Regions from separate parts of the Thermus thermophilus genome, predicted to be linked through region 1. Evidence: riboswitches for the same ligand, from Rfam matches in the RefSeq annotation. Region 1 holds a riboswitch; the other holds the start of a gene.
The links. Region 1 has a riboswitch for thiamine pyrophosphate ahead of thiE (thiamine phosphate synthase). Riboswitches for the same ligand answer to the same signal wherever they lie in the genome.

Region 1 (13,704 bases):
CCCCCAGAGGGGAGGGCTTCTTCCGCACGGTCTTCCTCTTCCCCATGGCCCTTTCCTTCGTGGTCACCGGGACCATCTGGCGCTGGCTTTTGCAGCCCCAAGGCGGGGTGAACGCCCTGCCCACCCTCTTCGGCCTGCCCCCCCTCTCCTTCCCCTGGCTCGCCACCCGGGAACAGGTCCTGGCCTTTGACTGGAACCGCTTGCCCTTCTACACCGCCTTCGTGGTGGGGCTCGTCCTCCTCTACGTGGCCTACACCGCCCATCGCGAGGGGGAGAAGCGGCGGGCCTTCTGGGGTCTGGCCTCCGCCGGGGTGCTCCTCCTTTGGGCCTTTGCCTTCGGGCGGGGGCTGAAGCTCCTCCCCTACCCCGAGGTCCACGGGTTCAGCCTGGCCCTGGTGGGGGTGATCCTGGCGGCGGTGTGGCAGATGTCCGGCTACACCATGGCCCTTTACCTGGCGGGGCTGAGGGGGATCCCCGTGGAGGTCCTCGAGGCCGCCCGAGTGGACGGGGCGAGCGAGTGGCAGCTCTTCCGCCGGATCATCTTTCCCATGCTCGCCCCCATCACCCTCTCGGCCATGATCGTCCTGGGGCACATCGCCCTGAAGATCTTTGACCTCGTCTTCGCCATGGCCGGGCTGGACTACGCCCCCACGGACGTGCCCGCCATCTACATGTACCTCCTCGCCTTCCGGGGCAACCAGTTCGCCAAGGGCGCCGCCATCGGCATCCTCCTGCTCCTCCTCGTGGCCGTGGTGGTCGTCCCCTACCTGGCCACCCAGCTCAGGAAGGAGGTGCGGCGGTGATGGGCCGGGCCCTCCTCTACGGCTTCCTCCTCCTCATGGCGGGCTTCTTCCTCCTCCCCGTGTACCTGGTGGTCCTCACCGCCCTAAAGGAGCCCGCCCGGATCACCCTGGAGACGGTCTGGCAGTGGCCCCATCCCCCTTACTGGGAGAGCTTCCGCACCGCCTGGGAAGCCTTCCGGCCCAAGTTCCAGAACTCCGTGATCCTCGCCGTCTCCGCCACCCTCCTCTCCGCCCTGGTGGGGTCCCTGAACGGGTACGTCCTGGCCAAGTGGCCCTTCCGGGGGTCGGGCCTCCTCTTCGCCCTGATCCTCTTCGGGATGTTCATCCCCTACCAGAGCGTCCTCATCCCCCTCTTCCAGTTCATGAAATCCATCGGCCTCTACGGCAGCCTCTTCGGGCTCGTCCTGGTCCACGTGGTCTACGGCATCCCCATCGTTACCCTCATCTTCCGCAACTACTACAGCGAAATCCCCGACGAGCTTTTGGAAGCGGCCCGCATTGACGGGGCGGGGTTTTTCGGCATCTTCCGCCACGTGATCCTGCCCCTCTCCGTCCCCGCCTTCGTGGTGGTGGCCATCTGGCAGTTCACCCAGATCTGGAACGAGTTCCTCTTCGCCGTGACCCTCACCCGGCCCGAAAGCCAGCCCATCACCGTGGCCCTGGCCCAGCTCGCCGGAGGGGAGGCGGTGAAGTGGAACCTGCCCATGGCCGGGGCCATCCTGGCAGCCCTCCCCACCCTCCTCGTCTACATCCTCCTCGGCCGCTACTTCCTCCGGGGCCTCCTCGCGGGCTCGGTGAAGGGGTAGGGCCTTCACCCTTTTCATGCCCGCCCCTCCTAAAATGGCGGGACCATGAGCGGGGCCGAGCTCATCCGGGCGGCGGGACCTGTTTTCTGGATCCTGTTTGCCCTCTCCGTCTACACCCTCCACCTGGTCCTCGCAGGCCTTTTCCGCAGAAAGGCCACGGCGAGGACCCTGGACCGGCTGGGGGACCTGGCCCAGTTCGCCCCCCTCCTCGGGCTCTTCGGCACCAGCCTGGGCATGATCCGGGCCTTCCTGGCCCTCGGCCAGGGGGGGAACCCGGAGCTTCTGGCCCAGGGCATCGCCGAGGCCCTCACCAACACCGGGATGGGCCTCTTCGTGGCCGTGGTGGCCTACGGGGGGCGGGTGCTCCTCGGGGTTATGGAGGGGGGGCGCAACACCGTGGACCTGGGGGCCTTCTACTGAGCGCCCCACCGCAGCGAAAGCCGCGGCGGAGCCCCAAAAAGCCCCCCACCGCCCCGGTTTGGGCACCGTGGCGCACTCCGCCTAGGCCCAGTGGTCCAAAGGCCCGTGGCCCTGGCCCAGGGAAGGCGCCGTCTTCAGGGCCCGGGTGAGGTAAGCCTTGGCCTCGGCCACCGCCTCCGCCAAGGGCCTTCCCTTGGCGAGGAGGGCGGCGATGGCGGCGGAGAGGGTGCAACCGGTGCCGTGGGTGTTGCGGGTTTGGACCCGGGGGGCAGAGAAGCGCAAGACCCCTTCCCGAGTGGCCAAAAGGTCCACCGCCCTTTCCCCCTCCAGATGTCCCCCCTTAAGGAGGACGGCCTCGGGGCCTAGGGCGAGGAGGGCCTTGGCGGCCTCCTCCGCCTCCTCCAGGGTGCGGATGGAATGCCCCAGGAGGGCTTCGGCCTCGAGGCGGTTCGGGGTAATGAGGGCCGCCAGGGGGAAAAGCCTCTCCTTGAGGGCGGCCACCGCCTCCGGGGCGAGGAGGGGGTCCCCGCTTTTCGCCACCATCACCGGGTCCACCACCAAGGGCCGGACCCCGAAGCGCCCCACCGCCTCGGCCACGGCCTCCACGATGGCCGCGTCCCCCAAGGCCCCCGTCTTGGCGGCGTGAAGGGGGAAGTCCTGGGCCACGCTTTTTATCTGGGCGTAGACCACCTCGGGGGGAAGGAGGTGCACCCGCTGCACCCCCAGGGTGTTCTGGGCGGTGACCAGGGTGAGGGCGCTCGTCCCGTAGACCCCGAAGCGGAAGAAGACCTTGAGGTCCGCCTGCACCCCCGCCCCGCCCCCCGAGTCGGAGCCCGCGATGGTGAGGGCCACCCTCATGCTTCCTCCAAGGGCTTCCCCCGGGTCTCCACCCCCACGGCGAAGGCGAAGACCCCGGCGAGGAGAAGAAGCCCCCCGTGGAGGGCCAAGACCCCGCCCGGACCCAAAAGGGGGAGGAGGGCCCCGGTGGCGTAGGGGGCGAGGATCCCCCCCACCCGGCCCACCGCCGCCACGAAGCCCGCCCCGCTTCCCCTAAGCGCCGTGGGGAAGAGCTCCGGGGTGTAGGCGTAGACCGCCCCCCAGGCCCCCAGGTTGAAGAAGGAGAGAAGGGCCCCGAAAAGGAGCACCTCCCCCGGGGAGGAAGCCCGGGAGAGGAGCCAGGCGAAGAGGGCGGAAAGGCCCAAAAACCCCACGAGCACGGGCCGCCTCCCCCAGCGCTCCACCAAGAAGGCCGCCGCGAGGTAGCCCGGCACCTGGGCCAAGGTGATGAGGAGGACGTACTCCAAGGAGCGCACCAGGGTGTAGCCCTGGGCCACGAGGAGGGAGGGGAGCCAGATGAAGGCCCCGTAGTAGCCCGCGTTCAGGGCGAACCAGGCGAGGGCGAGGAAGAGGGTGCGCCGGAGGAGGGGCGGGCGGAAGAGGGCCCCGTAGGGGAGGGGGCGCGGGGCGGGCTCGGGGCGAGGCTCGGGCAGGGGCCCGGGAAAGGCCCGCTCCCAGGAGGCCACCAGGGCCTCCGCCTCCGCCTCCCGGCCCCGGGCCACGAGCCAGCGGGGGGACTCAGGGAGGGAAAGCCTCAGGTAGGCGGCGTAAAGGGCGGGAAGGGCCCCGGCGAGGAAGGCGGCCCGCCAGCCGAAAGCGGGCACCAGGAGGTAGCCCATGAGGGCGGCGAGGAGCCACCCCACGGCCCAGAAGGCCTCGAGGAGGACCACCATCCGCCCCCGGTGGGCCTTGGGGCTAAACTCCCCCATGAGACTTGCCGCCACGGGAAGCTCCGCTCCTAGCCCAAGCCCCGTGAAGAAGCGGAAAACGAAAACCCAAGGGAGGCTTGGGGCCAGAGCGGTGAGGAGGCTTCCCAGCCCGGCGAGGAAGAGGCTATACCCCACCACCGCCTTCCGGCCGAACCGGTCGGCGAGCCTTCCCCCGAGGAGGGCCCCAAAGAGCATCCCCAGAAGCCCCACGCTCCCCAAAAGCCCCGCCCCCACCGGGTCCAGGCCGAACTCCCGGGAAAGGGCGGGCAGGGTGAAGCTGATGAGCCCCACGTCCATGGCGTCCAGGGCCCAGCCGAACCCGAGGAGGAAGAGGAGCCTAAGGTGGGGCCTCCCCAAGGGCAGGCGTTCCAGACGGGCGAGGGCGTCCATGGCCTCAGGCCACCGGAAGCTCCATCCGCCCCTTCCCCTTGAGCACCGCCTCCACCAGGTTCATGGGGCAGAAGGGGCCGCACATGCTGCAGGCCTTGGTCTTGGAACCCCGTTCCTCCTTGAGGCGCCTCGCCTCCTCGGGGAAGAGGGCGAGGGCGAACTGGCCCTCCCAGTCCAACCGGTAGCGGGCCTCGGACATCCTCCGGTTCCTCTCCAGGGCCCTTTTGTTCCCCCGGGCCACGTCGGCGGCGTGGGCGGCGATCTTAAAGGCGATCACCCCTTGCTTCACGTGCTCAGGGGTGGGCAGGCCCAGGTGCTCCGCCGGGGTGAGGTAGCAGAGCATGTCCGCACCCCACCACCCCGCCAAGGCCCCGCCGATGGCCCCGGCGATGTGGTCAAACCCCGCGGCGGTGTCCACGGGAAGCATCCCCAGGATGTAGAAGGGGGCGTGCCCCGTGAGCTTCTTCTGGATCTGGACGTTGGCCGCCACCTCGTTCAAGGGAATGTGCCCGGGGCCTTCCACCATGGCCTGGACCCCGGCCCGCCTGGCCCTTTCCACGAGCTCGCCGATGGTTAAAAGCTCTGCGATCTGGGCCCGGTCGGTGCTGTCGGCGAGGGAGCCTGGCCTCAGGCCATCCCCCAGGGAGAGGGTCATGTCGTAGGTGCGGGCGATGTCCAGAAGGTCGTCAAAGCGGGCGTAGAGGGGGTTTTCCTCGCCGCGGTGGAGCATCCAGGCGGCCATGAGCCCCCCGCCCCGGCTCACGATGCCCGTGGTGCGGGGGCTATTCCGGTAGACCTCGAGGTTCTTCAGGGTCACCCCCACGTGCACGGTGATGTAGTCCACCCCCTCCTTGCCGTGCTCCTCAATCACCTGGAAGAGCTCGTCCGCCGACATGTCAAAGAAGTTCTTGCGCCTAGCCGCCCGAAACTCCGCCTCGTAGATGGGCACGGTGCCCAAGGGGACGGTGGCCACCTCCAGGATCCGCTTGCGGATGGCCTTGAGGTCTCCCCCGGTGGAGAGGTCCATGAGGGTGTCCGCCCCGTACCGGATGGCCACCCTGGCCTTCTCCACCTCCTCCTCCACGTCCACGTAGTCGTAGGAGGTGCCCAGGTTGGCGTTCACCTTGACGGAAAGCCCCTCCCCGATCCCCTTGAAGTCGGTGAGGGTCGTGTGGTTGGGGTTCCTGGGGATGACGATCCGGCCTGCCGCCACCCCTTCCCGCACGAACTCGGGGGAAACCCCCTCCTTCTCGGCCACGTAGGCCATCTCCTCGGTGATCTTCCCTTTCCTTGCCGCCTCAAGCTGCGTCATCTTCCACCCCCAAAAGCCCTAAGAGCCTCTTTGCCGTCCAAGGGGCGAGGAGGACCCCGTTCCTCCCGTGCCCCACCGCCGCGTACACGCCTTCCCCCACCTCGCCCACGAAGAGCTCCCCCACGGGTCTATACCCGAAGACCACCCCCCTAAAGCGGGCCCCTTCCAAGAGGGGAAAGCGCTCGTGGGCGTAGTCCGCAAGCCACCTGAGGCCGAAGAGGTCCACCCCCTCTTCCCACCCCTCCCTCTGCGTGGCCCCCACGTAGACCCCGCCCTCCCGGGAGAGGAGGTACCCCTCCCCGGCGAAAAGGGGCCCGGGCGGGGCCTCGCCCTCGAGGAGCAACGCCTCCCCCTTGAGGGGCCTGACCCTTAGGCCGAACCTCCCCCCCCAGGCCCCCACGGAGAGGAGGACGAAGCGGGCCCTAAGGGCCCCTTCCCCCCAATAGACCCTCCCCCCCTCCACCCCCTCCACCTCGGCCCGGAGGTAGGTGCCCCCTAGGTCCTGGAAGGCCTGGAGGAGGGCCTCGCGAAGCCTCCTGGGGTGGACGAACCCCCCGGGGAAGCGCCTCGCCCCCAAGGCCCCCCGGACCGGGTAGGGGGAAGGGGCCTCCGCCTCCCAGGCCTCCTTTTCCGAGGGGGTGAGGGCCGCCACCCAGGTGCCGGAAAAGGCCGCCTCCACCTCGAGGCCCCTTTCCTTAAGCTCGGCGAGGAGCTCGGGGTAGCGGGCAAGGCCGTATAGCCCCGCCTCCAGAAGCTCCCCCGAAAGCCCCTCGGGGTAAGGGGCGAGCATCCCCGCGCTCGCGAAGGTGGCGGCCCCGGGCCTCTCCGCGTCCAGGAGGGCCACGGCCACCCCCCGCTTGGCGAGCTCGTAGGCGGCGAGGGCCCCGATGATCCCCGCCCCCACCACGGCCACCTCCGCCCTCATGGCTCCTCCTACTGGGGCCCGGTCGGGGTAAGAGGCACCCCCTCCACCGGGCTAGAGGGGCTTGCCGCCTCCCTAGGCCGCATGGGCCCCGCGAGGTAGGCCTTCCTCCCCGCCTCCACCGCAAGCCGGAAGGCCTCGGCCATGGCGGGGGGGTCTTGGGCCTCGGCGATGGCGGTGTTCACCAAGACGGCGTCCAGGCCGAGCTCCATCACCTCCGCCGCGTGGGAGGGGAGGCCGAGCCCCGCGTCCACCACCACCGGGGGAAGGTTTGCCTTCTCCCGGGCGAAAAGCTCCAGAAGGGCCCTCGTCCGCACCCCCCAGCCCGAGCCGATGGGGGCGGCGAGGGGCATCACCGTGGCCGTGCCCAGGGCGGCGAGCCTTTTGGCGAGGACGAGGTCCGGCCCCATGTAGGGGAGGACGAGGAAATCCTCCTCCAAAAGCCTCTCCGCCGCCTTCAGGGTCTCCAGGGGATCGGGGAGGAGGTAGGTGGGGTCGGGGATGACCTCGAGCTTCACCCACCTCTCCCCGGTGAGGAGGCGGCCCAGCCGGGCGAGGCGCACCGCCTCCTCGGCCGTGCGGGCCCCGGCGGTGTTGGGGAGAAGCCTAACCCCCTCCAAAGCCTCCAGAAGCCCCACGTGCCCCGGGGCCTTGAGCTCCACCCGCCTCACGGAGACCGTCACCACCTCGGCCCCCGCGGCGGCGATGGCCTCCCGCATCACCCCGAAGTCCTTGTACTTGCCGCTTCCCAGGAGGAGGCGGCTTTTGAGCTCTACGGGACCCACCTTCCAGGTGTCCATGCTAGCCCCCCTGCATCAGGGCCACCACCTCCACCACGTCCCCGTCCCGCAAGGGGCGGTCCGGGACCTCGAGGCCCAAGAAGGCCTCCTCGTTGAGGAGGACGGCGACCCCCTTAAGCTCCACGCCGAGCTCCTCCAAGACCTCCTTGAGGGTCTTTCCCTCCAAGGGCTTGGGCTCCCCGTTAAGCCACACCATAAAGCCTCTCCCTAAGGGCGCGGGCCGCCCGCTCGGGGTCAGGGGCGTCCAGGATGGCCCGGACCACCACGATGCGCCTGGCCCCGGCCTCTAGGACCTGGTCCAGGTTCCCCAGGTCAATCCCCCCGATGGCGTACCAGGGCTTCTCCCCCAGGTTCTCCGCCGCCCAGCGCACGTAGGCGAGCCCCGCCGCGGGCCTGCCCGGCTTCGTGGGGGTCTCCCACACGGGGCCCACGGAGAGGTAGTCCACCCCCTCCTCCAGGGCCCGCAGGGCCTGCTCGGGGGCGTGGGTGGAGCGGCCCACCATCCCGCGGAAAAAGCGCCGCGCCTCCTCGGGGGTGAGGTCACCCTGCCCCAGGTGCACCCCGTCCGCCCCCAGGAGGGCGGCGAGGTCGGGGCGGTCGTTCAGGAAGAAGGGCACCCCGTGGCGCCGGGCGAGGGCGAGCATCCTTTCCCCGAGCTCCAAAGTAGGCCGCGCCTCCCAGTCCTTGGCCCTGAGCTGCACGACCTCCACGCCGCCCGCCAAAGCCCTTTCCGTGCGGTCCAGGGTCTCCGCAAAGGTCCAACCGGGCCTTGGGGTCACCACCAGGTAGAGCCTTCCGAGCAACCTTTCACCCCCCCTAGGCCAGCGGGAAAGGGCCACGCGGCCCGAAGGGGGCTAGGTTTTGGGGGATTCGGGTCTTCCGCATAGGCTTCCCTCCGCCGGCATTACCCGGATCAGGTTCCAAGGGTTGCTGGGAGAAACCCAGCTCTCAGCCCTTCCATTCGGGCACCCCTAGCCTGCCCCCCCACTATAGCACGCCCCGAACCTGGGAAGGCAAGCCAGGCCACACCTGAGCTCTCATCACTTTCCTCCCCCCAGTTCCTGAAGCAACCTGACCAGCTCCTCCACCACTGCTTCCCTCCAAGGCGGGGGCCCCTGGGCCAGGGCGATCCGGCCCAGACGGAAGAGGCTTTGCCGCTCGGGATGGGCCAGAAGCCGGGGAAGCCATTCCCTGCCCTGCAAGCGCGCCCCCAGAAGGACCAAGAGCGCCATCCCCAAGGCCAGAAGCCATAACCACCCCCTGAGGCTCGCCCCCGTCCGCAGCCGATGGCGGTCCAGCCCAAACCCCTGCCCCTTCAGGTCCCTAAACCCCTCTTCAATCCACATCCGCCACCCATAGGGCGGCTCCCCCCCAAAAGGGCCCGAATAGGCCAGATACCAGGGATCCCGACCCCCTGGGTACACCAGGAGGGTGACTTCTACCCCCTCCCCACCGTGTCCGAAAAGGCGGACCTCCTCCCGCAGGGGGTGGACCACACGCTGGTAGCCCTCCTTCAGGGGAAGGCGCTTCCCCCCTTGGGGTTCCACCTCCCGGTTCTGCCGCAGGCGGATGAGGAAGCCCATGCCCCACCCCTGGAGCTTTCGCATCAGGGAGACCCGGTCAAAGCCGCGGTCCAGGAGGAAGAGGGGGGTATATCCCAGGTCCTGGACGGCGCGGCCCAGGCGGTGGAGGAACTCCTCCTCCACCCGGTTTTGACTGGGGAAAGGGGAGAGGGGGTGAAGAGCGAAGGCCACCACCAGGGCCCTTCCCTTGAGGGGAAGGGCGGCCACCAGGGCTTGGTGCCTACCGTCCTCTGTGAAGGTCCAGTCCACGATGAGGGGGAGGGGGCGGTCTTTGGGGAAACGAGGGACGAGGAGGGGGAGGAGGGCTTCGGTGAGGGCCCAGGGGTCTTGCAGGGTGGGGTGATGGAGGAAGCGCCAGAGGCGATTGAGGCGGCTTTGGGCCAGGGTGGGGAGGGGGGTTCTGCGGGCGAGGTCGGAGAGGGTGGGGTCCAGGGGGGTAGTGAGGAGGGTGGACAGGAAGAGGGCGAGGTTGGAGCGGATGGTTTTCCTGAGGGAGGCGAAGACCTTATGGACCCAGAGGGTGATAACTTGGGAAAGGGGGGTGGTGGGCGGCACACCTTACTTACCCCCCTCTTCTCTTCCCTTGTCAAGCCCCAGCCCTCAAAGTGATGAGAGCTCAGAGGCCACACTCAGCGTCCACGCCGCTGCCCTAGGGGACGGCGCACGGCGGGCCCTCCCGCCCCCGGGCGGCAGGGGCGCTGCTCCTGAGGGCCCTCCTCACCGCCGTCGGCCTCGCCAGGGGGCCTTATACTCTTGACTTTCATGTGCTCAATGGTATACCATTCCCACCAACCCCCTGGACCGGGGGTCGGAGTTGGAGGTGAGGGATGGCAGGGCCTGTGGAAAGGTTCAGCGGCGCGCGCCTGGACCCGGCGGCGGAGGCGGAGATCCGGTACCTGGAGGCCATGATCGCCCGCCTCGAGGCCGGGGAGGAAGACCCCGAGGACTTCCGGGTCTTCCGGCTCAAAAACGGCATCTACGGCATCCGGGGCCGCCCCGAGCACCACATGATCCGCATCAAGCTCCCCGTGGGGCGGATCACCCCCGAGGGCCTCAGGGTTCTCGCGGACGTGGCCGAGGGCTATGCGGAAAACCGCCTGGCCCACGTGACCACCCGCCAGGCGGTCCAGCTCCACCACGTCCACCGCCGGGACGTGCCCAAGGTCCTGAGGGCGGTGAACGCCGTGGGCCTCACCACCCGCGAGGCCTGCGGCCACTCCATCCGGGCCATCACCTGCTGTCCCTACGCCGGGGTCTCCCCCGAGGAACCCTTTGACGTGACCCCCTACGCCGAGGCCGCCTACCGCTACTTCCTCCGCCACCCCGTGGGGCAGAACCTCCCCCGGAAGTTCAAGATCGCCTTTGAGGGGTGCGCCACGGACCACGCCCGCACCCCCATCCACGACATCGGGGTGGTGGCGGCTTTGGAAGGGGGAAAACGGGGCTTCCGCGTCTACGTGGGCGGGGGCTTAGGGGCCGCCCCCATGAGCGCCGAGCTTTTGGAGCCCTTCACCCCCGAGGAGGACCTCCTCCCCACCATGCTGGCCATCGTCCGCCTCTTTGACCGCTACGGGAACCGCAAGGTCTTGACCCAGGCCCGGCTCAAGTTCCTGGTGAAGAAGTGGGGGATCGCCGCCTTCCGGGAGGCGGTGCGGGAGGAGAGGCGCCTCGTCAAGCTCACGGCCACGGGGGAAGACCTTAAGGCCTGGGCCCCGCCTCCAGAGCCCGAGCCTCCAAGGCTTCCCAGCCCGCCCAAAAAGCCCTTCTCCTTTGCCCCCGGCTTTGACGCCTGGCGGCGCACCAACCTCTTTAAGCAGAAGCAGGAAGGCTTCTACACCGTCACCGTCCGCCTCCCCTTGGGGGACATCACCCCGGAGGGGCTCAGGGCCCTGGCGGCCATCGCCGAGACCTACGCCGCCGAGGTCCGGAGCGCCATCAGCCAGAACCTCCTCCTCCGCTTCGTCCCCGAGGAGGCCCTGGGAGGGCTTTACGAGGCCCTTTTGGAGGCGGGGCTCGCCTGGCCTGAGGCCCACACCCTCCTGGACATCACCCGCTGCCCCGGGGCCGACACCTGCAACCTGGCCATCACCCGCTCCCGGGGGCTCGCCCAGGCCCTCGAGGCCCACCTCTCCGCCCTCCCCCTGGCCCAGGACCCGGGGGCCAAGGCCATCGGCGTCAAGATCTCCGGCTGCCCCAACTCCTGCGGCCAGCACCACATCGCCGACATCGGCTTCTACGGCTCAAGCCGCAAGGTGGGAGAGAGGGAGGTGCCCCACTACGTCCTCCTCCTGGGCGGGAGGACCCGGGAGGGGGAGGCCCGCTTCGGGCAGGTGGTGGGGAGGATCCCGGCGAGGCGGGTCCCCGAGGCGGTGGAGAGGATCCTCAAGCGCTACCTGGAGGAAAGGCAAAACGGGGAAAGCTTCCAGGCCTACCTGGACCGGGTGGGGGCGGCCTCCTTCAAGCCCCTCCTCCAGGACCTCCAGGAGGTCCCCCCCTACGAGGAGGCCCCCGAGTTCTACCAGGACCTGGGGGCGGAAGGAGAGGCCTTCAGCGTGCAGCTTGGGCGCGGGGAGTGCGCCGTTTAAAGGAGGACGCCGTGCGCGTGGCCTACGCGGGACTCAGGCGAAAGGACGCGTTTAAAGCCCTGGCGGAGAAGCTCGGCTTCACCCCCCTCCTCTTTCCCGTCCAGGCCACGGAGAAGGTCCCCGTCCCCGAGTACCGGGACCAGGTCCGGGCCCTCGCCCAAGGGGTGGACCTCTTCCTGGCCACCACCGGGGTGGGGGTGAGGGACCTCCTTCAGGCGGGAGAAACCCTGGGTCTGGACCTGAAAAGGCCCCTGGAGGGGGCCCTCCGCCTGGCCCGGGGGGCCAAGGCGGCGCGGGCCCTAAAGGAGGCGGGCCTTCCCCCCCACGCCGTGGGGGACGGCACCTCCCCAAGCCTCCTCCCCCTCCTTCCCCAAGGAGGAGGCGTGGCCGCCCTCCAGCTTTACGGGAAGCCCCTCCCCTTCCTGGAAAACGCCCTGGCGGAACGGGGCTACCGGGTCCTCCCCCTCCTGCCCTACCGCCACCTCCCGAACCCCGAGGGCCTCCTCCGCCTCGAGGAGGCCGTCCTCGGAGGGGAGGTGGACGCCCTCGCCTTCGTGGCCGCCATTCAGGTGGAGTTCCTCTTTGAGGGGGCGAAGGACCCCGAGGCCCTGAGGGAAGCCCTCAACACCCGGGTCAAGGCCCTCGCCGTGGGCCGGGTCACCGCCGACGCCCTAAGGGAGTGGGGGGTCAAGCCCTTCTACGTGGACGAGGCCGAGCGGCTGGGAAGCCTGCTTCAGGGCTTCAAACGCGCCCTGCAAAAGGAGGTGGCGTGACCTACTTCCCCCTGATGCTGGACCTAAAGGGCCGCCCCGTCCTCCTCATCGCCGGGGGGCCCGAGACCCCCATGAAGCTCAAGGCCCTCCTCGAGGCGGGGGCGCGCGTCACCGTCCTCGCCGAAGAGGACGCCTTCGGCCTGGAAGCGCTGGAACGGGAAGGCAAGATCCGCTGGCTTAAGCGGGCGTACCGGGAAGGGGACCTGGAAGGCCACTTCCTGGTGGTGAGCCACCCCAAGGACAAGGCCATCCACCCCAAGGTCAAGGCGGAGGCCGACCGGAGGGGCGTCTTCCTCGTGGCCGTGGACGACCCCCAAAACGCCAGCGCCATCCTCCCCGCCGTCCTCCGGCGCGGGGAGCTCTTGGTGGCCCTCTCCACCTCGGGGGCCGCCCCCGCCCTCGCCGTGCGGCTCAAGGAGCGCCTGGCGGGGCTTTTCCCCGAGGCCTACGGGGAGCTCGTGGCCTTCCTCCGCACCCTGAGGCCCAGGATCGCCCAAATCCCGAGCTTTGAGGAAAGGAAGCGCCTCTGGTACCGCATCGTGGACCAGGCCCTGGAGGAGCTGGACCTAGACCCCAGGGAGGGCCTAGGGAGGGCCAAGGAAAAGGCCGAGGAGGCCCTAAAGGAGGTGGCGGCATGGACAAGGTGAAGGCGGCCCGAAGCCTGATCCAAGAAGCCCTGGCCCAAAGCCGAAACCCCTGCTTCACCTGCAGCTTCCAGGCGGAGGACGTGGTGGTCCTCCACCTCCTCCTCAAGGAAAAGCCCGAGATCCCCGTCCTCTTCCTGGACACGGGCTACCACTTCCCCGAGGTCTACGCCTACCGGGACGAGCTGCAAAAAAAGCTCGGCTTCCGCCTCCTCAACCTCACCCCAAGCCTCTCGCGGGAGGAGCAGGAAGCCCGCTACGGCAGGCTCTACGAGACCGACCCCGGCCGCTGCTGCGCCCTCCGCAAGGTGGAGCCCCTCTTCGCCGCGCTGGAGGCCTACGATACCTGGTTCACGGGGCTTAGGCGGGAGCAGTCCCCCACCCGCGCCCACCTCCAGCCCTTGGAAGAGGCTGTCCTCCCCTCGGGCCACCGCCTGAAGAAGGTCAACCCCCTCTACGACTGGACGTTTAAGGAGGTCTTCGCCTACCTGGCCGTGCAGGACCTCCCCTACCTTCCCCTCTACGACCAGGGCTACCTCTCCATCGGCTGCGCCCCCTGCACGGCGAAGCCCTTAGACCCCTCGGACCCCCGCTCGGGCCGCTGGGCGGGAAAGGGCAAGCTGGAGTGCGGCATCCACCTGCACGGCAAGGAGGGGTAGATGGCCTTTCTTCTGGGCTTTCTCATCGCCTTCGCCATCGGGGTCACGGGGGTGGGGGCGGGGACGGTTACGGCGCCCCTCCTCATCCTCGCCCTGGGGCTTCCCCCGGAGGTGGCCGTGGGCACGGCCCTCCTCTTCGGCTTCCTGGTGAAGATCCCCGCGGGAGGGGTCTACCTCCTCAAGGGGCAGGTGGACCCCAGGGCGCTTTTCCGGCTCCTTTTGGGCGGAGTCCCGGGGGTGC
Region 2 (13,704 bases), 600 kb from region 1:
CCGAGGCCCGGATCCAGATGCTCTCCGCCCACAACCTCCTCTCCCCGGCCTCCGGGGAGCCCCTGGCCAAGCCCAGCCGGGACATCATCCTGGGCCTCTACTACATCACCCAGGTGCGCAAGGAGAAGAAGGGGGCGGGCCTGGAGTTCGCCACCCCCGAGGAGGCCCTGGCCGCCTACGAGCGGGGGGAGGTGGCCCTGAACGCCCCCATCAAGGTGGCGGGCAGGGAGACCAGCGTGGGCCGGCTCAAGTACGTCTTCGCCAACCCCGACGAGGCCCTCCTCGCCGTGGCCCACGGCATCGTGGACCTGCAGGACGTGGTCACCGTCCGCTACATGGGCAAGCGGCTGGAGACGAGCCCGGGCCGCATCCTCTTCGCCCGCATCGTGGCCGAGGCGGTGGAGGACGAAAAGGTAGCCTGGGAGCTCATCCAGCTGGACGTGCCCCAGGAGAAGAACTCCCTCAAGGACCTGGTCTACCAGGCCTTCCTCCGCCTGGGGATTGAGAAGACCGCCAGGCTCCTGGACGCCCTCAAGTACTACGGCTTCACCTTCTCCACCACGAGCGGCATCACCATCGGCATTGACGACGCCGTGATCCCGGAGGAGAAGAAGCAGTACCTGGAGGAGGCCGACCGCAAGCTCCTCCAGATTGAGCAGGCCTACGAGATGGGCTTCCTCACCGACCGGGAGCGGTACGACCAGATCCTCCAGCTCTGGACCGAGACCACGGAGAAGGTCACCCAGGCGGTCTTCAAGAACTTTGAGGAGAACTACCCCTTCAACCCCCTCTACGTCATGGCCCAGTCTGGGGCCCGGGGCAACCCGCAGCAGATCCGCCAGCTCTGCGGGATGCGCGGCCTCATGCAGAAGCCCTCGGGCGAGACCTTTGAGGTGCCGGTGCGCTCCTCCTTCCGCGAGGGCCTCACCGTCTTGGAGTACTTCATCTCCAGCCACGGGGCCCGTAAGGGCGGGGCGGACACCGCCCTCCGCACCGCCGACTCCGGCTACCTCACCCGCAAGCTCGTGGACGTGACCCACGAGATCGTGGTGCGGGAGGCAGACTGCGGCACCACCAACTACATCTCCGTCCCCCTCTTCCAGCCCGACGAGGTGACCCGCTCCTTGCGCCTGAGGAAGCGTGCGGACATTGAAGCGGGCCTCTACGGGCGCGTCCTGGCCCGGGAGGTGGAGGTCCTGGGGGTGCGCCTCGAGGAGGGCCGCTACCTCTCCATGGACGACGTCCACCTCCTCATCAAGGCCGCCGAGGCCGGGGAGATCCAGGAGGTGCCCGTCCGCAGCCCCCTCACCTGCCAGACCCGCTACGGGGTCTGCCAGAAGTGCTACGGGTACGACCTCTCCATGGCCCGGCCCGTCTCCATCGGCGAGGCGGTGGGCATCGTGGCCGCCCAGTCCATCGGCGAGCCCGGCACCCAGCTCACCATGCGCACCTTCCACACGGGCGGCGTGGCCGGGGCCGCGGACATCACCCAGGGTCTGCCCCGCGTCATTGAGCTCTTTGAGGCCCGGCGCCCCAAGGCCAAGGCGGTGATCTCTGAGATTGACGGCGTGGTGCGCATTGAGGAGACGGAGGAGAAGCTTTCCGTCTTCGTGGAGTCCGAGGGCTTCTCCAAGGAGTACAAGCTCCCCAAGGAGGCGCGCCTTCTCGTCAAGGACGGGGACTACGTGGAGGCGGACCAGCCCCTTACCCGCGGGGCCATCGACCCCCACCAGCTTTTGGAGGCCAAGGGCCCCGAGGCGGTGGAGCGCTACCTGGTGGAGGAGATCCAGAAGGTCTACCGGGCCCAGGGCGTGAAGCTGCACGACAAGCACATTGAGATCGTGGTCCGGCAGATGATGAAGTACGTGGAGGTCACCGATCCTGGGGATAGCCGCCTCCTCGAGGGCCAGGTCCTGGAGAAGTGGGACGTGGAGGCCCTGAACGAGAGGCTCATCGCCGAGGGCAAGACCCCGGTGGCCTGGAAGCCCCTCCTCATGGGGGTCACGAAGAGCGCCCTCTCCACCAAGAGCTGGCTCTCCGCCGCGAGCTTCCAGAACACCACCCACGTCCTCACCGAGGCGGCCATCGCCGGGAAGAAGGACGAGCTCATCGGCCTCAAGGAGAACGTCATCCTGGGCCGCCTGATCCCGGCGGGCACGGGTTCGGACTTCGTCCGCTTCACCCAGGTGGTGGACCAGAAGACCCTGAAGGCCATTGAGGAGGCCCGCAAGGAGGCGGTGGAGGCCAAGGAGCGGCCCGCCGCCCGGCGCGGGGTCAGGCGGGAGCAGCCCGGCAAGCAGGTCTGAGCCTGCCCCGCAAGGTGGAGGCCCCCGGTTTTCCCGGGGGCCTTTTTTCCGGCATAATGGGTCCGTGCGCGCCCGGTTGTACGCCGCGTTCCGTCAGGTGGGCGAGGACCTCTTCGCCCAGGGCCTCATCTCCGCCACGGCCGGGAACTTCTCCGTGCGCACCAAGGGGGGGTTCCTCATCACCAAAAGCGGGGTGCAGAAGGCGAGGCTCACCCCGGAGGACCTCCTGGAGGTGCCCTTGGAAGGGCCCATCCCCGAAGGGGCGAGCGTGGAGAGCGTGGTCCACCGGGAGGTCTACCGCAGGACCGGGGCCCGGGCCCTGGTCCACGCCCACCCTCGGGTGGCCGTGGCCCTCTCTTTCCACCTCCCCTGCCTCAGGCCTTTGGACCTCGAGGGCCAGCACTACCTGAAGGAGGTCCCGGTCCTCACCCCCAAGACGGTCTCCGCCACGGAGGAGGCGGCCTTGAGCGTGGCCGAGGCCTTGCGGGAGCACCGGGCCTGCCTCCTTAAGGGGCACGGGGCCTTCGCCGTGGGCCTGAAGGAGGCCCCGGAGGAGGCCCTCCTCGAGGCCTACGGCCTCATGACCACCCTGGAGGAGAGCGCCCAGATCCTCCTCTACCACCGCCTTTGGCAGGGGGCGGGGCCCGCCTTGGGGGGTGGGGGATGAGGGTCCTCTTCGTGGAGGGGAAGGACCGGGAGGCCCTGGTGGCCCTGGCGGAGGCCCTTCCCCATCCCTACTGGCTCCTCGAGGGCGAAGGGGTCTTCCTCCTCCAGGTCCTCGGGGCCGGGGAGGAGGCCCGGGCCCGGGCCGAGGCCGTGCCCGGGGTCAGGGTCTGGGCCTTCCGCCTGGAGGATGGGGTAGTCTATAGGGGATGCGGGAAGAGATCGGGTACGTCCCCGTAGGGGAGGCGGAGCTTTACGTGGAGGACGTGGGTCCCGTGGAGGGGCCCGCCCTCCTCGTCCTCCACGGCGGTCCCGGGGGGAACGCCTACGTCCTGCGGGAAGGCCTCCAGGACTACCTGGAGGGCTTCCGCGTGGTCTACTTTGACCAGCGGGGCTCGGGGCGGAGCCTGGAGCTTCCCCAAGACCCCAGGCTCTTCACCGTGGACGCGTTGGTGGAGGACACCCTCCTCCTCGCCGAGGCCCTGGGGATGGAGCGGTTCGGCCTCCTCGCCCACGGCTTCGGGGCGGTGGTGGCCCTGGAGGTGCTCAGGCGCTTTCCCCAGGCGGAAGGGGCCATCCTTCTCGCCCCCTGGGTCAACTTCCCTTGGCTCGCCGCCCGCCTGGCGGAGGCGGCGGGGCTTGTCCCCCTCCCCGACCCGGAGGAGAACCTTAAAGAGGCCCTCAAGCGGGAGGAGCCCAAGGCCCTCTTTGACCGCCTCATGTTCCCCACCCCCCGGGGGCGGATGGCCTACGAGTGGCTCGCCGAGGGGGCGGGGATTTTGGGCGCGGACGCGCCCGGCCTCGCCTTCCTGCGCAACGGGCTGTGGCGCCTGGACTACACCCCCTACCTCACCCCGGAGCGCCGCCCCCTCTACGTCCTCGTGGGGGAGCGGGACGGGACGAGCTACCCCTACGCCGAGGAGGTGGCCTCGAGGCTCCGCGCCCCCATCCGGGTCCTCCCGGAGGCGGGCCACTACCCCTGGATTGACGCGCCCGAGGCTTTTGAAGAGGCCTTCAAGGAGGCCCTCGCCGCCTTGGTCCCCGCCCTCCGCGGGCCTCTGGTAGACTGAGGCCGTCACCGGGGGTGCCCCAAAGGGGCTGAGAGCATACCCTTGGAACCTGATCCGGGTCATGCCGGCGTAGGGAAGGTGACGGCCATCCCCTCCCGGTGACAAGGAGGGGTGCGATGCGGAAAGTCCTGGCGGCTTTGGCGTTCCTGACCCTGGGCTTGGCCCAGGAGCTCGTGGTCCTCACCCACTCCAGCTTCTCCCTGGACAAGGCCCTCATCGCCCGGTTCCAGGAGGAGACGGGGATCCGGCTCCGCTTCCTCAAGGGAGGCGACGCGGGGGAGACCCTGAATAAGGCCATCCTCTCCAAGGGGGCCCCCATCGCCGACGTCCTCTACGGTTTTGACAACACCTTCCTCTCCCGGGCCCTCGAGGCGGACATCCTCCTCCCCTACGTGAGCCCGGAGATCCGGAACCTCCGCTCCGAACTCCTTCTGGACCCCAGCTTCCGGGCCATTCCCGTGGACTACGGCTTCGTCAGCCTCAACTACGACCGGGCCTACTTCCGGGGCAAGGCCCTGCCGCAAAGGCCGGAGGACCTCGCCCGCCCGGAGTACGCCCGCCTGCTCGTGGTGGAGAACCCCGCCACCAGCTCCCCCGGCCTCGCCTTCCTGATGGCCACGGTGGCCCGCTTCGGGGAGGACGGGTACCTGGACTTCTGGGCCAGGCTCCGCGACGGGGGCGTCCGGGTGGCCAAAGGCTGGAGCGAGGCCTACTACACCCACTTCACCCTCCACGGCGGGGACCGGCCCCTGGTGGTCTCCTACACCACGAGCCCCGCCGCCGAGGTCTACTACTCCGAGGGCAAGTACAAGGAGCCGCCCAGCGGGAACCTCTTCCCGGAGCTCGCCTTCTTCCAGGTGGAGTTCGTGGGCATCCTCAAGGGGACCAAGAACCTGGAGGCCGCCCGCCGCTTCGTGGACTGGCTCCTCTCCCGCCCCGTGCAGGAGAACATTCCCACGGAGATGTGGGTCTACCCCGCCAGGCGGGACGCCCGCCTGCCCGAGGTCTTCCGCTTCACCCCGCCTCCCGCCGGGGCCGTGCGTCTGGACCCGGCCCGCATGGCGGCGAACCGGGAGCGGTGGATTGAGGAGTGGACCCGGGTGGTCCTCCAAGGCCAGGACCCCGAGGCGGTGCGGGCCGGGCGGCGGTGAGCCGGGGTGGGCGCGGCCGCCCTGGTCCTCGCCTTCCTCGCCTTCGCCCTCTTCTACCCCTTAGGCCGGGTCCTGGTCCTGGGGGTGGGGGAGGGGTTCGGCCGCGCCCTGGCCAACCCCTACTACTGGGAGCGCTACCTTTTCAGCCTGGAATACGGCCTCGGCTCCGCCCTCCTCACCCTGGCCCTAGCCCTACCCCTCGCCTTCCTCTTCCGCTGGCGCTTCCCCGGTAGGGCGGGCTTCCTCGCCCTTTCCACCCTGCCCTTCGTCCTGCCCACCCCGGTGGTGGCCTTGGGGTTTCTGGCCCTGGTGGGGCCTCGAGGGCTTCTGGGCCTGGACCTCTACGGCACCCGGGCCGTCCTCTACTGGGCCGCCCTTTTCTACAACCTGGGCCTCGCCCTGCGCATCCTCCTCCCGGTGGCCCTGGCGCTGGAAAGGCCCCTGGAGGCGGCCCGGGTCCTGGGGGCGAGCCCTTTCCGGGCCTTCCTTCGGGTGGGGCTTCCCCTCCTCCTCCCCGCTTTGGCCTCCGCGGGCCTCCTCGTCTTCCTCTACGCTTTCTCCGCCTTCGGGGTGCCCCTGCTCCTCGGAGGGCCCCGGTACGCCACCTTGGAGGTGGAGATTTACACCCTTCTCGCCTACCGCCTGGCCTTCCCCGAGGCCAGCGCCCTCATGCTCCTCCAGGTGGCCACCTTAGCCGGGGTGGCCCTCCTCTACCTCCGCCTCCAGGGGGCGGCCCTCCCGCCCCCCGTTCCGCCCCGCCCCCTCCCGCGGGGGCGGGGGTGGGCCCTGGCCCTGGGGATGGGGGTCTTCTTCCTCGGGGTTTACGCCCCCCTCCTCGCCCTGGCCTTGCGCCTGGAGCCCCTGGCCTTGGCCTCCGCCTGGGCCTCGGAGGACTTCACCCCTTTGCCCCTGGCCCTGGCCAACACCCTCCGCTTCAGCCTGGGGGCCTTGGGCCTGGCCCTCCTTTTGGGGGTGGCCTACGCCCTCGCCGCCCGGGGGAGGCTCTGGGTGGACCTTTTGGGCCTCCTGCCCCTCATGGTGAGCCCGGTGGCCGTGGGCCTCGGGTACCTCGTGGCCTACCCCGGCCTCCGGGGCTCCCTCCTCCTCCTCCTCGCCGCCTACGCCCTCCTCGCCTACCCCCTCCTCGCCCGGGCCCTCCTCCCCGCCCTCCGGGGCCTCCCCCCGAGCCTCCTCCAGGCGGCCCGGGTCCTGGGGGCGAGCCCTTTCCGGGCCTTCCTTCGGGTGGAGCTTCCCCTCCTCCTCCCCGCCCTCTCCTCGGGGACGGCGTTGGCCCTGGCGGCCCTTTTGGGGGAGTTCGGGGCGAGCCTCGTCCTCTGGCGGCCCGAGTGGACCACCCTGGCCCTGGCCATCTACGAGCGGCTGGGCCGCCCCGGGGAGGGCCCTTTCCGGGAGGCGGTGGCCCTGGCCCTGGTCCTCGCCCTCCTCTCCGCCGGGCTCTTCTACCTTCTGGACCGGGGCCGGGGGCGGTTCGGCTAGGGGCCTTCCCCCTGGCAGGTGGGGCAGAAGTGGGTGCCCCGCCCGGCCACCACCCGCCGCTCCACCGGGCGCCCGCAGGCCGGGCAGGGGAGGCCCTCCCGGCCGTAGACGGCGTGGCGCGTCTGGAAGCCCCCGGGGAGGCCGTCGGGCTGGCGGTAGCTTTGGTCCGAGAGGGTGCTTCCCCCGAGTTCCACGGCCTCCGCCAGCACCTCGCGCAGGGCCCAGTAGAGGCGCCGCGCCTCCTCCTCGGTGAGGCTTCGGGCGGGGCGGAAGGGGCTTAGGCGGGCGCGGAAGAGGGCCTCGTCGGCGTAGATGTTGCCCACCCCGGCGGCGAGGCGCTGGTCCAGGAGGAGGGCCTTGAGGGGCCTCGCGCTCCCCTTCAGCCCCCGGAAGAACCCGGGAAAGGTGAAGGCCTCCGAAAGGGGCTCGGGGCCGAGGCGGAGGAGGAGGGGGATCTCCCGGTAGTCCCCGCGCCGCACCCCAAAGAGGCGCCCGAAGCGCCGGGGGTCGTGGAAGTAGAGGGTCCGGTCCTCGAGGACCAGGGCCGCCCGGGTGTGGGGCGTGGGCTCCAGCCGGAACCCCCCCGTCATCCCCAGGTGGACCACGAGCTCCACCTCGCCCTCGAGGGCGAAGAGGAGGAACTTCCCCCGGCGGTCCACCTCCAGGACCCGCCTCCCCTCCGCCAGGGCCGTGTTCCGGTAGCGGGCGGGGTCGTGGTGGGCCACCTGCCTAAGGGTCTGGCCCAGGACCAGGGGGCGCAGCCGCCTACGGGTGGTCTCCACCTCGGGAAGCTCGGGCACGGGGCCTCCTTTGGGCCAAGAAGCGGTAGAGCCGCTCGCCCGCCCCAAAGGGGACGAGGAGGAGGAGAAGGGGGTAGAGGGGCCAGAGGAGGGGAAGCCGCCGGGCCAGGGCGAGGAGGGCGGCGTAGCCCCGGTGGGTCCGGTCCCCTTCCAGGACGTGAAGCTCCTCCAGAAGCGCCTTCGGGTCCAGGCCGGAGGCCTCTTGTAAGGGCACCACCTGGAGGGTGCCCCCAAGGTCCAGGGCCTTGAGGGTCCGCCCCAGGGCGCGGCAGTAGGGGCAAGCGCCGTCAATCAGTACCCGCATGGGCCTCCACCGGGACCGGCTCCCCGTTCTCGTTCACCGCCACGTAGGTGAGGACCCCCTGGGTGGCCAGGACCCTTCCGTTCCCCTCACCGAAGCGCTCCTTGTAGACCTCCACCTCCACGGTGAGGGAGGTCCGGCCCACCCGCACCACCCGGGCCACCACCTCCAGGAGGTCCCCGGTGCGGATGGGCACCTTGAACTCCACGCCCCCCACCGCCACGGTCACCACGGGGCGCTTGGCCCGGCGGGCGGCGGCGTAGGAGCCCACCTTGTCCATGAGCCCGAGGACGAAGCCGCCGAAGGCGGCCCCCAAGGGGTTGGTGTGCTCGGGGAAGACGAGCTCTAGGGTCCGCGCCTCCATAGCCTCCCCAGGTTACCGCTGGAGAAGGGCGTCGGTGAGCCTCGCCATCTCCCGGTCCTTCTCCGTGACCCCGCCTGCGGAGTGGGTCCACCACTCCACCGTCACCCGGCCCCACTCCACGGTGAGGCGGGGGTGGTGGTTTTTCCGTTCGGCGAGCTCCCCCACCCGGTTGGCGAAGTCCAGGGCCTCCCGGAAGTTGGGGAAGGCGAAGGTCTTGACGAGCCGCTTGGGGTTTTCCCGCTCCTCCCAGTCCATGCTTTCTAGGGTAAGGGAAAAGCCCCGGACCCAGGGTGTCCGGGGCTTGGTTCTGGTTGCGGGGGCGGGATTTGAACCCGCGACCTTCGGGTTATGAGCCCGACGAGCTACCAGGCTGCTCCACCCCGCGTCGCCATTGGTTAATGTAGCAAATCCCCTTGGCCTTTGTCAACCAGGGCCCGGCTTCTCCGCTTCCGCCGGGGGAAGGAGGTGCGGCGGGTGCGGGGGCACGCGCGGCTTCTGGCGCTGATGGGGTGGGATAGGGGGAGGCGAGGGTGCGGCCGGTGATCCGGCTTTGGGGCGGGGATGAAGACGCGGCTGGATGGGGGGTACCTTTTGGAGCGGAAGCCTTGGACGGCGATGCTCCGGGCCTTTTTGGAGCTCATCGCCTACGGCCTTAGGGTTCTTCTCTCCCTCCTCCCGCCCCCTCCGGGGTACAAGGCGATTTACTAGGCAAGCCCACCAGGGCCTTGAGGAGGCTTCGCGCGTGGGCCAGGGTGTCCTCCAGGGCCTTTTGGTCCAGGCGGGCGAAGGTGTCCGTGGGCCAGTGCCAGTCCGGGGGGACGCCCCCTTCCAGGCGGACGAGGGTGAGGGTGGGAAAGCCCCTTTGCGCCAGGGGGAGGGTGTCAAAGTAGGCCAGGCGGTAGGCGATGGGCCTCGCCCCTGGGGTCTTGCGGGCGGCCTCGAGGAGGGGCCCCCGGTAGGGGACGTAGCGGAGCATCCCCTCTCCTTCGGCATAAAAGAGCTCCCCCCGACCCACGTTGTCCAGGTTGAGGACGAGGGCCCCTTTGGGCAAGTGGGGGATGAGGGCCTTCGCCCCCAAGGCCCCCACCTCCTCGCACCCCGTGAGGGCGAGGCCGAGCCGGAAGCCCGGAGGGGGGTCGGTTTCCAGGAAGAGGGCCGTGGCCACGGCCACGCCGCTTGCGTTGTCGTTGCCTCCTTCCACGTAGGGCGCAGAGAGCTCCCGGTGCAGGAGGAGGGCGGCCTGGAGGAGGAAGTAGAGGCTTAGGGGCCATTTCAGGGGGGTGAGGGCCAAAAGGGGAGAGAGCAGGGCGAGGAAGGCGTTGAGGAGGAAGCTCCTCCGGAAGCCCTTCACCCTTTTGGGGTGGTAGAGGAAGTAGGTCTTGGCCGTGTCCACGTGGGCCATGAGGACGAGGGCCCTTGTCCCCTCCCCCTTCCAGGCGAGGAGGCTCCGCGAGGGGTAGCGGTCCAAAAGCCAGCCCCAGGGCCTCCTGCCCGTGAAGTAGAGGTAGAAGCCTATGGCCCCCGCCAAGGGGAAAAGGGGAGAGAGGAAGCCGAGGCCCAGGAGGAGGCTTAGGGCCAAAAGCTCGGGGCCGTAGCTTCGCACCCCCCGGAAGGGGATCTCCAGGGGCTTCACTCCTCTCGCCTCCAGGAAGCCCCGGAGCCTGCGGAAGGCCTCGGCCTCGAGGGGGGTGGCGCTTCCCCGGTGGGGGAGCCTAAGGAGCTCCAAGACCTCTTCCAGCGTCCCCACCTTCCCAGCATAATGGCCTCATGTGGGCCTTCCCCGAACGCTTTGAGGGGCGGTACGTCCGCCTCGAGCCCCTCTCCTTGGCCCATCTGCCGGGCTTCCTCGAGGCCTACGACCCCGAGGTCTACCGCTTTTTGAGCCGGGCCCCGCGGGAGGCCACGCCCGAGGCCTTGAGGGCCCATCTGGAGGGGCTTCTCGCCGAACCCGGCCGGGTGAACTGGGCCGTCTACCGGGAGGACGCCCTCGCGGGGCGCATCTCCGTCATCGCCCCCGAGCCCGAGCACGCCAAGCTGGAGCTCGGCACCATGCTCTTCAAGCCCTTCTGGGGAAGCCCCGTCAACAAGGAGGCCAAGTACCTCCTCCTCCGCCACGCCTTTGAGGTCCTCGGGGCGGAGAGGGTCCAGTTCAAGGTGGACCTGAGGAACGAAAGGAGCCAAAGGGCCCTGGAGGCCCTGGGAGCGGTGCGGGAAGGGGTCTTGCGGAAAAACCGCAGGCTTCCCGACGGCACCTTCCGGGACGACGTGGTCTATAGCGTCCTCAAGGAGGAGTGGCCGGGGGTGAAGGCGAGGCTAGAGGCCAGGCTCTATGGCGCTTTGGGAAACCCTTAGCCTCCTCGTCCTCCTCCTCGCCTACCTGGGCCTCGCCCTGGGGGGGCTTCCCGGCTACCGCATGAACCGGGCGGGGGTGGCCCTGGTGGGGGCAAGCCTCCTCGTGCTCCTCGGCGCCTTGGACCTCGAGGAGGCCTGGCGGGCCCTGGACCCCGCCACTCTGGTCTTCCTCTTCGGGGTCATGGTCCTGAACGCCCACCTGGGCTACGCGGGCTTCTTCGGCTGGGTGGCGGAGGGGCTTTGGAAAAGGGCCAGGACCCCCTTCGCCCTCCTCGTCCTCCTCAGCCTGGGCTCGGGCCTCCTTTCCGCCCTCTTCCTCAACGACACCATGGCCCTCCTCCTCACCCCCCTCGTCCTCCGCCTCGCCCGGGGCCTGGGCCTGAACCCCGTGCCCTACCTCCTCGCCCTCATGGCGGGGGTGAACACGGGAAGCCTCATGACCCCCACGGGAAACCCCCAGAACATCCTGGTGGCGAACCTCTCGGGGATGGCCTACCTGGACTTCCTCCGGGCCCTCTTCCCCGTGGCTTTCCTGGGCCTCGCCCTGCAGGTGGGCCTCCTCGCCCTCCTCTACCCCGAGACCCGCTCCCTAAGGCCCCTCCCGCCCCCTCCCCCTTTGCGCTACCGGCTCCACCCCGGGCTTCTCCGCAAAGGGCTTCTCGTGGCCTCGGGGCTTCTCCTCGCCTTCCTCCTCGGCTACCCCATGGCCCAGGGGGCCTTGGTGGCGGCGGGGCTTCTCCTCTTCACCCGGAGGCTCCGCTCGGAGCGGTACTTCACCCGGGTGGACTGGGAGCTTTTGGTGATGTTCGGCGGGCTCTTCGTCCTCACGGAAGGGGTGCGCCGCCTGGGGGTGGCGGAGGCCCTTTTGCCCCTCGCCTCTAGTCCCCTCGGCCTCCTCCTCGCCGCCACCCTCCTCTCCCTCCTCATCTCCAACGTGCCCGCGGTCCTCCTCCTCGCCCCTTTGGCCAAGACCCCGGAGGAGTGGCTCCTCCTCGCCGGGGGGAGCACCCTGGCGGGCAACCTCACCCTCCTCGCCAGCGTGGCGAACCTCATCGTGGCGGAAGGGGCCAAGCGGGAGGGCGTGCAGGTGGGCCTCCTGGAGCACCTCCGCCTGGGCCTGCCCCTCACCCTCCTCTCCTTGGCCGCCCTCTACCTCTGGCTCACTTGAGGCGGGCCTCGAGCCACCCCCCGAGGGCCAGGACCCTCCCGTCCTCCCCGTAAGGCCCCACCACCTGGAGCCCCACGGGCATCCCCTCCACCTTGGCGAAGGGGAGGGCGAGGGTGGGGACCCCGAGGAGGCTGAAGGGAAGGGTGAGGGTGATGAAGGCCTCCCGGTGACCCTTCCTGCCGGACTCCAGCTCCACCTCCTCCGTGCCCAAGGGGGGCGCGGGGAGGGGCTGGACGGGGAGGAGGAGGGCGTCCACCCCCCTTAAGGCCTTGGCAAGCTCCAGGCGCAGGGCCTCCCGCTCGGCCACGGCGTCCCGGTAGTCCTTCTCCGTGAGGGCGAGGCCCGCGAGGAGGGCTTCCCGCACCTGGGGGGAGAAGCCTTCGGGGTGCTCCTTCAGGGCTTTCTCGTGGATCCGGGCCGCCTCGTAGCGCACAAGGCGGGTGTAGACCTCGTAGACCCCCCTTAAGGGCAAGGAGACCTCCCGGACCTCGGCCCTTAGGGCGGGGAGGTCTTCCAAGAGCCGGGTGAAGGCCTTCCGCACCTCCACCCCAAGCCTCCCCTCCAAAAAGTCCAGGGGGACCCCGAAGACGGGGTTCTGGACGCCCTCCAAGGGGATGCTCTCCCCGGCCAGGATCTCCGTGAGGAAGTGGGCGTCCCGCACGCTCCGGGTGAGGGGCCCGGCGTGGTCCGTGGAGCGGGAGAGGGGGAGGGCCCCTTCCAGGCTCACCCGGCCGTAGGAGGGCTTGAAGCCCACCACCCCGTTGAAGCCCGCGGGGATGCGGATGGACCCCCCGGTGTCCGAGCCCAAGGAGGCGAGCCCAATCCCTAAGGCCACGGCCACGGCGCTCCCGCCGCTAGACCCCCCGGCCTGCCGGGTGGGGTCCACGGCGTTTCGCACCGGGCCCGTCCAGGGGTTCTCCCCGGTGATGCCCAGGGCGATCTCGTGCATGTTGGTCTTGGCGAAGAGGAGGGCCCCGGCCTCCCTCAGGCGGCGCACCGCCCTCGCCTCCTCGGGAAGGGGAGGAAGGGGGGCCTTCGTCCCCGCCCGGGTGGGCATCCCCTTCACGGGGAAGAGGTCCTTTACGGTGAGGGGAAGGCCGTGGAGGGGGCCCCGCACCTGGCCCCGCTTGAGTTCCTCCGTGAGGGCCAGGGCCTCCTTACGGGCGGCCTCCTCGTCCAGGTAGGCGAGGGCGTTCCGGTCCCGGAAGGCCTGCGCCCGCTCCAGGGCCTCCTCCAGAAGGGCGAGGGGGGTGGTGGCCCCCGTTTCCAGAAGGCGCTTCGCCTCAAGCAGGTCCATGCTCCATTATAAAAGCGTCCTCCGGCGCCTTGGGTAGGGGCTTTCCGGGCCAGGTGTAGGTGAGGACCTCCCGCCCCTTTAGGGCCAAGGCCAAAAGCGCCTCCGTGGGGAGGCGGGCCTCCGCTTGGAGGACCACCTCCAGCCTCGCCCGGGTCACGGGGTGCTTGGGGGCGAAGAGGGTGCAGCACTCCTCGTCGGGGAGGATGGAGGTTTCGTAGGTGCCGATCCTCCTGGCCTCGGCCATGATCTCCTCCTTGTCCCACCCGATGAGGGGGCGGAAGACGGGGAGGGTAGCCGCCTGGTTCACGGCGTGGAGGTTCTCCAGGGTCTGGGAGGCCACCTGGCCCAGGCTGTCCCCGGTGCAAAGGGCGAGGGCCCCCTCTTCCTTGGCGATGGCCTCGGCGATCCTGAGCATGTAGCGGCGGTAGAGGACCACCCGGTAGGCCGTGGGGGCCTCCACGATGATGTGGCGCTGCACCTCGCTGAAGGGGACCAGGTGGAGCCTCAGGCGGTGCTGGAAGCGCGCCAAGCGCTCGGCGAGGGCCTTGGCCTTTTCCCGGCTCGCCCCCGAGAGGAGGGGGAAGGGGTGGAAGTGGACGAGGACCACCTCCGCCCCCCGGCGCATGAGGCGGTAGGCGGCCACGGGGGAGTCTATGCCCCCGGAGAGGAGGGCCACCACCTTGCCGGAGACCCCGGGGGGAAGCCCCCCGGGGCCCGGGTGGCGCTCCACCTCCA

Region 2: it holds a riboswitch for thiamine pyrophosphate, as region 1 does, so the genes downstream of both, TthTMY_RS10875 (thiamine ABC transporter substrate-binding protein) here and thiE (thiamine phosphate synthase) in region 1, are expected to answer to the same signal.

The regions. Positions count from the first base shown of each region.
Region 1 is NZ_AP025158.1:1,398,537-1,412,240, forward strand. Features, by position in the region: gene TthTMY_RS07510 (carbohydrate ABC transporter permease) at 1-803, shown strand, start outside; gene TthTMY_RS07515 (carbohydrate ABC transporter permease) at 803-1,609, shown strand; gene TthTMY_RS07520 (MotA/TolQ/ExbB proton channel family protein) at 1,655-2,029, shown strand; gene thiD (bifunctional hydroxymethylpyrimidine kinase/phosphomethylpyrimidine kinase) at 2,111-2,887, opposite strand; gene TthTMY_RS07530 (MFS transporter) at 2,884-4,185, opposite strand; gene thiC (phosphomethylpyrimidine synthase ThiC) at 4,190-5,497, opposite strand; gene TthTMY_RS07540 (NAD(P)/FAD-dependent oxidoreductase) at 5,484-6,422, opposite strand; gene TthTMY_RS07545 (thiazole synthase) at 6,431-7,219, opposite strand; gene thiS (sulfur carrier protein ThiS) at 7,221-7,415, opposite strand; gene thiE (thiamine phosphate synthase) at 7,402-8,022, opposite strand; TPP riboswitch at 8,093-8,202, opposite strand; gene TthTMY_RS07560 (IS4 family transposase) at 8,260-9,357, opposite strand; gene TthTMY_RS07565 (nitrite/sulfite reductase) at 9,630-11,387, shown strand; gene TthTMY_RS07570 (uroporphyrinogen-III synthase) at 11,399-12,160, shown strand; gene TthTMY_RS07575 (precorrin-2 dehydrogenase/sirohydrochlorin ferrochelatase family protein) at 12,157-12,807, shown strand; gene TthTMY_RS07580 (phosphoadenylyl-sulfate reductase) at 12,795-13,463, shown strand; partial or broken gene TthTMY_RS07585 (TSUP family transporter) at 13,464-13,704, shown strand, end outside.
Region 2 is NZ_AP025158.1:1,998,662-2,012,365, reverse strand. Features, by position in the region: gene rpoC (DNA-directed RNA polymerase subunit beta') at 1-2,306, shown strand, start outside; gene TthTMY_RS10890 (fuculose-1-phosphate aldolase) at 2,371-2,973, shown strand; gene TthTMY_RS10885 (hypothetical protein) at 2,970-3,209, shown strand; gene TthTMY_RS10880 (alpha/beta fold hydrolase) at 3,179-4,039, shown strand; TPP riboswitch at 4,040-4,133, shown strand; gene TthTMY_RS10875 (thiamine ABC transporter substrate-binding protein) at 4,156-5,190, shown strand; gene TthTMY_RS10870 (ABC transporter permease) at 5,197-6,687, shown strand; gene TthTMY_RS10865 (DNA-formamidopyrimidine glycosylase) at 6,684-7,487, opposite strand; gene TthTMY_RS10860 (DCC1-like thiol-disulfide oxidoreductase family protein) at 7,453-7,791, opposite strand; gene TthTMY_RS10855 (acyl-CoA thioesterase) at 7,775-8,152, opposite strand; gene TthTMY_RS10850 (4a-hydroxytetrahydrobiopterin dehydratase) at 8,165-8,407, opposite strand; tRNA gene TthTMY_RS10845 (tRNA-Met) at 8,461-8,537, opposite strand; partial or broken gene TthTMY_RS10840 (hypothetical protein) at 8,579-8,860, shown strand; gene TthTMY_RS10835 (M28 family metallopeptidase) at 8,805-9,899, opposite strand; gene TthTMY_RS10830 (GNAT family N-acetyltransferase) at 9,920-10,504, shown strand; gene TthTMY_RS10825 (SLC13 family permease) at 10,482-11,672, shown strand; gene TthTMY_RS10820 (amidase) at 11,665-12,969, opposite strand; gene thiI (tRNA uracil 4-sulfurtransferase ThiI) at 12,956-13,704, opposite strand, start outside.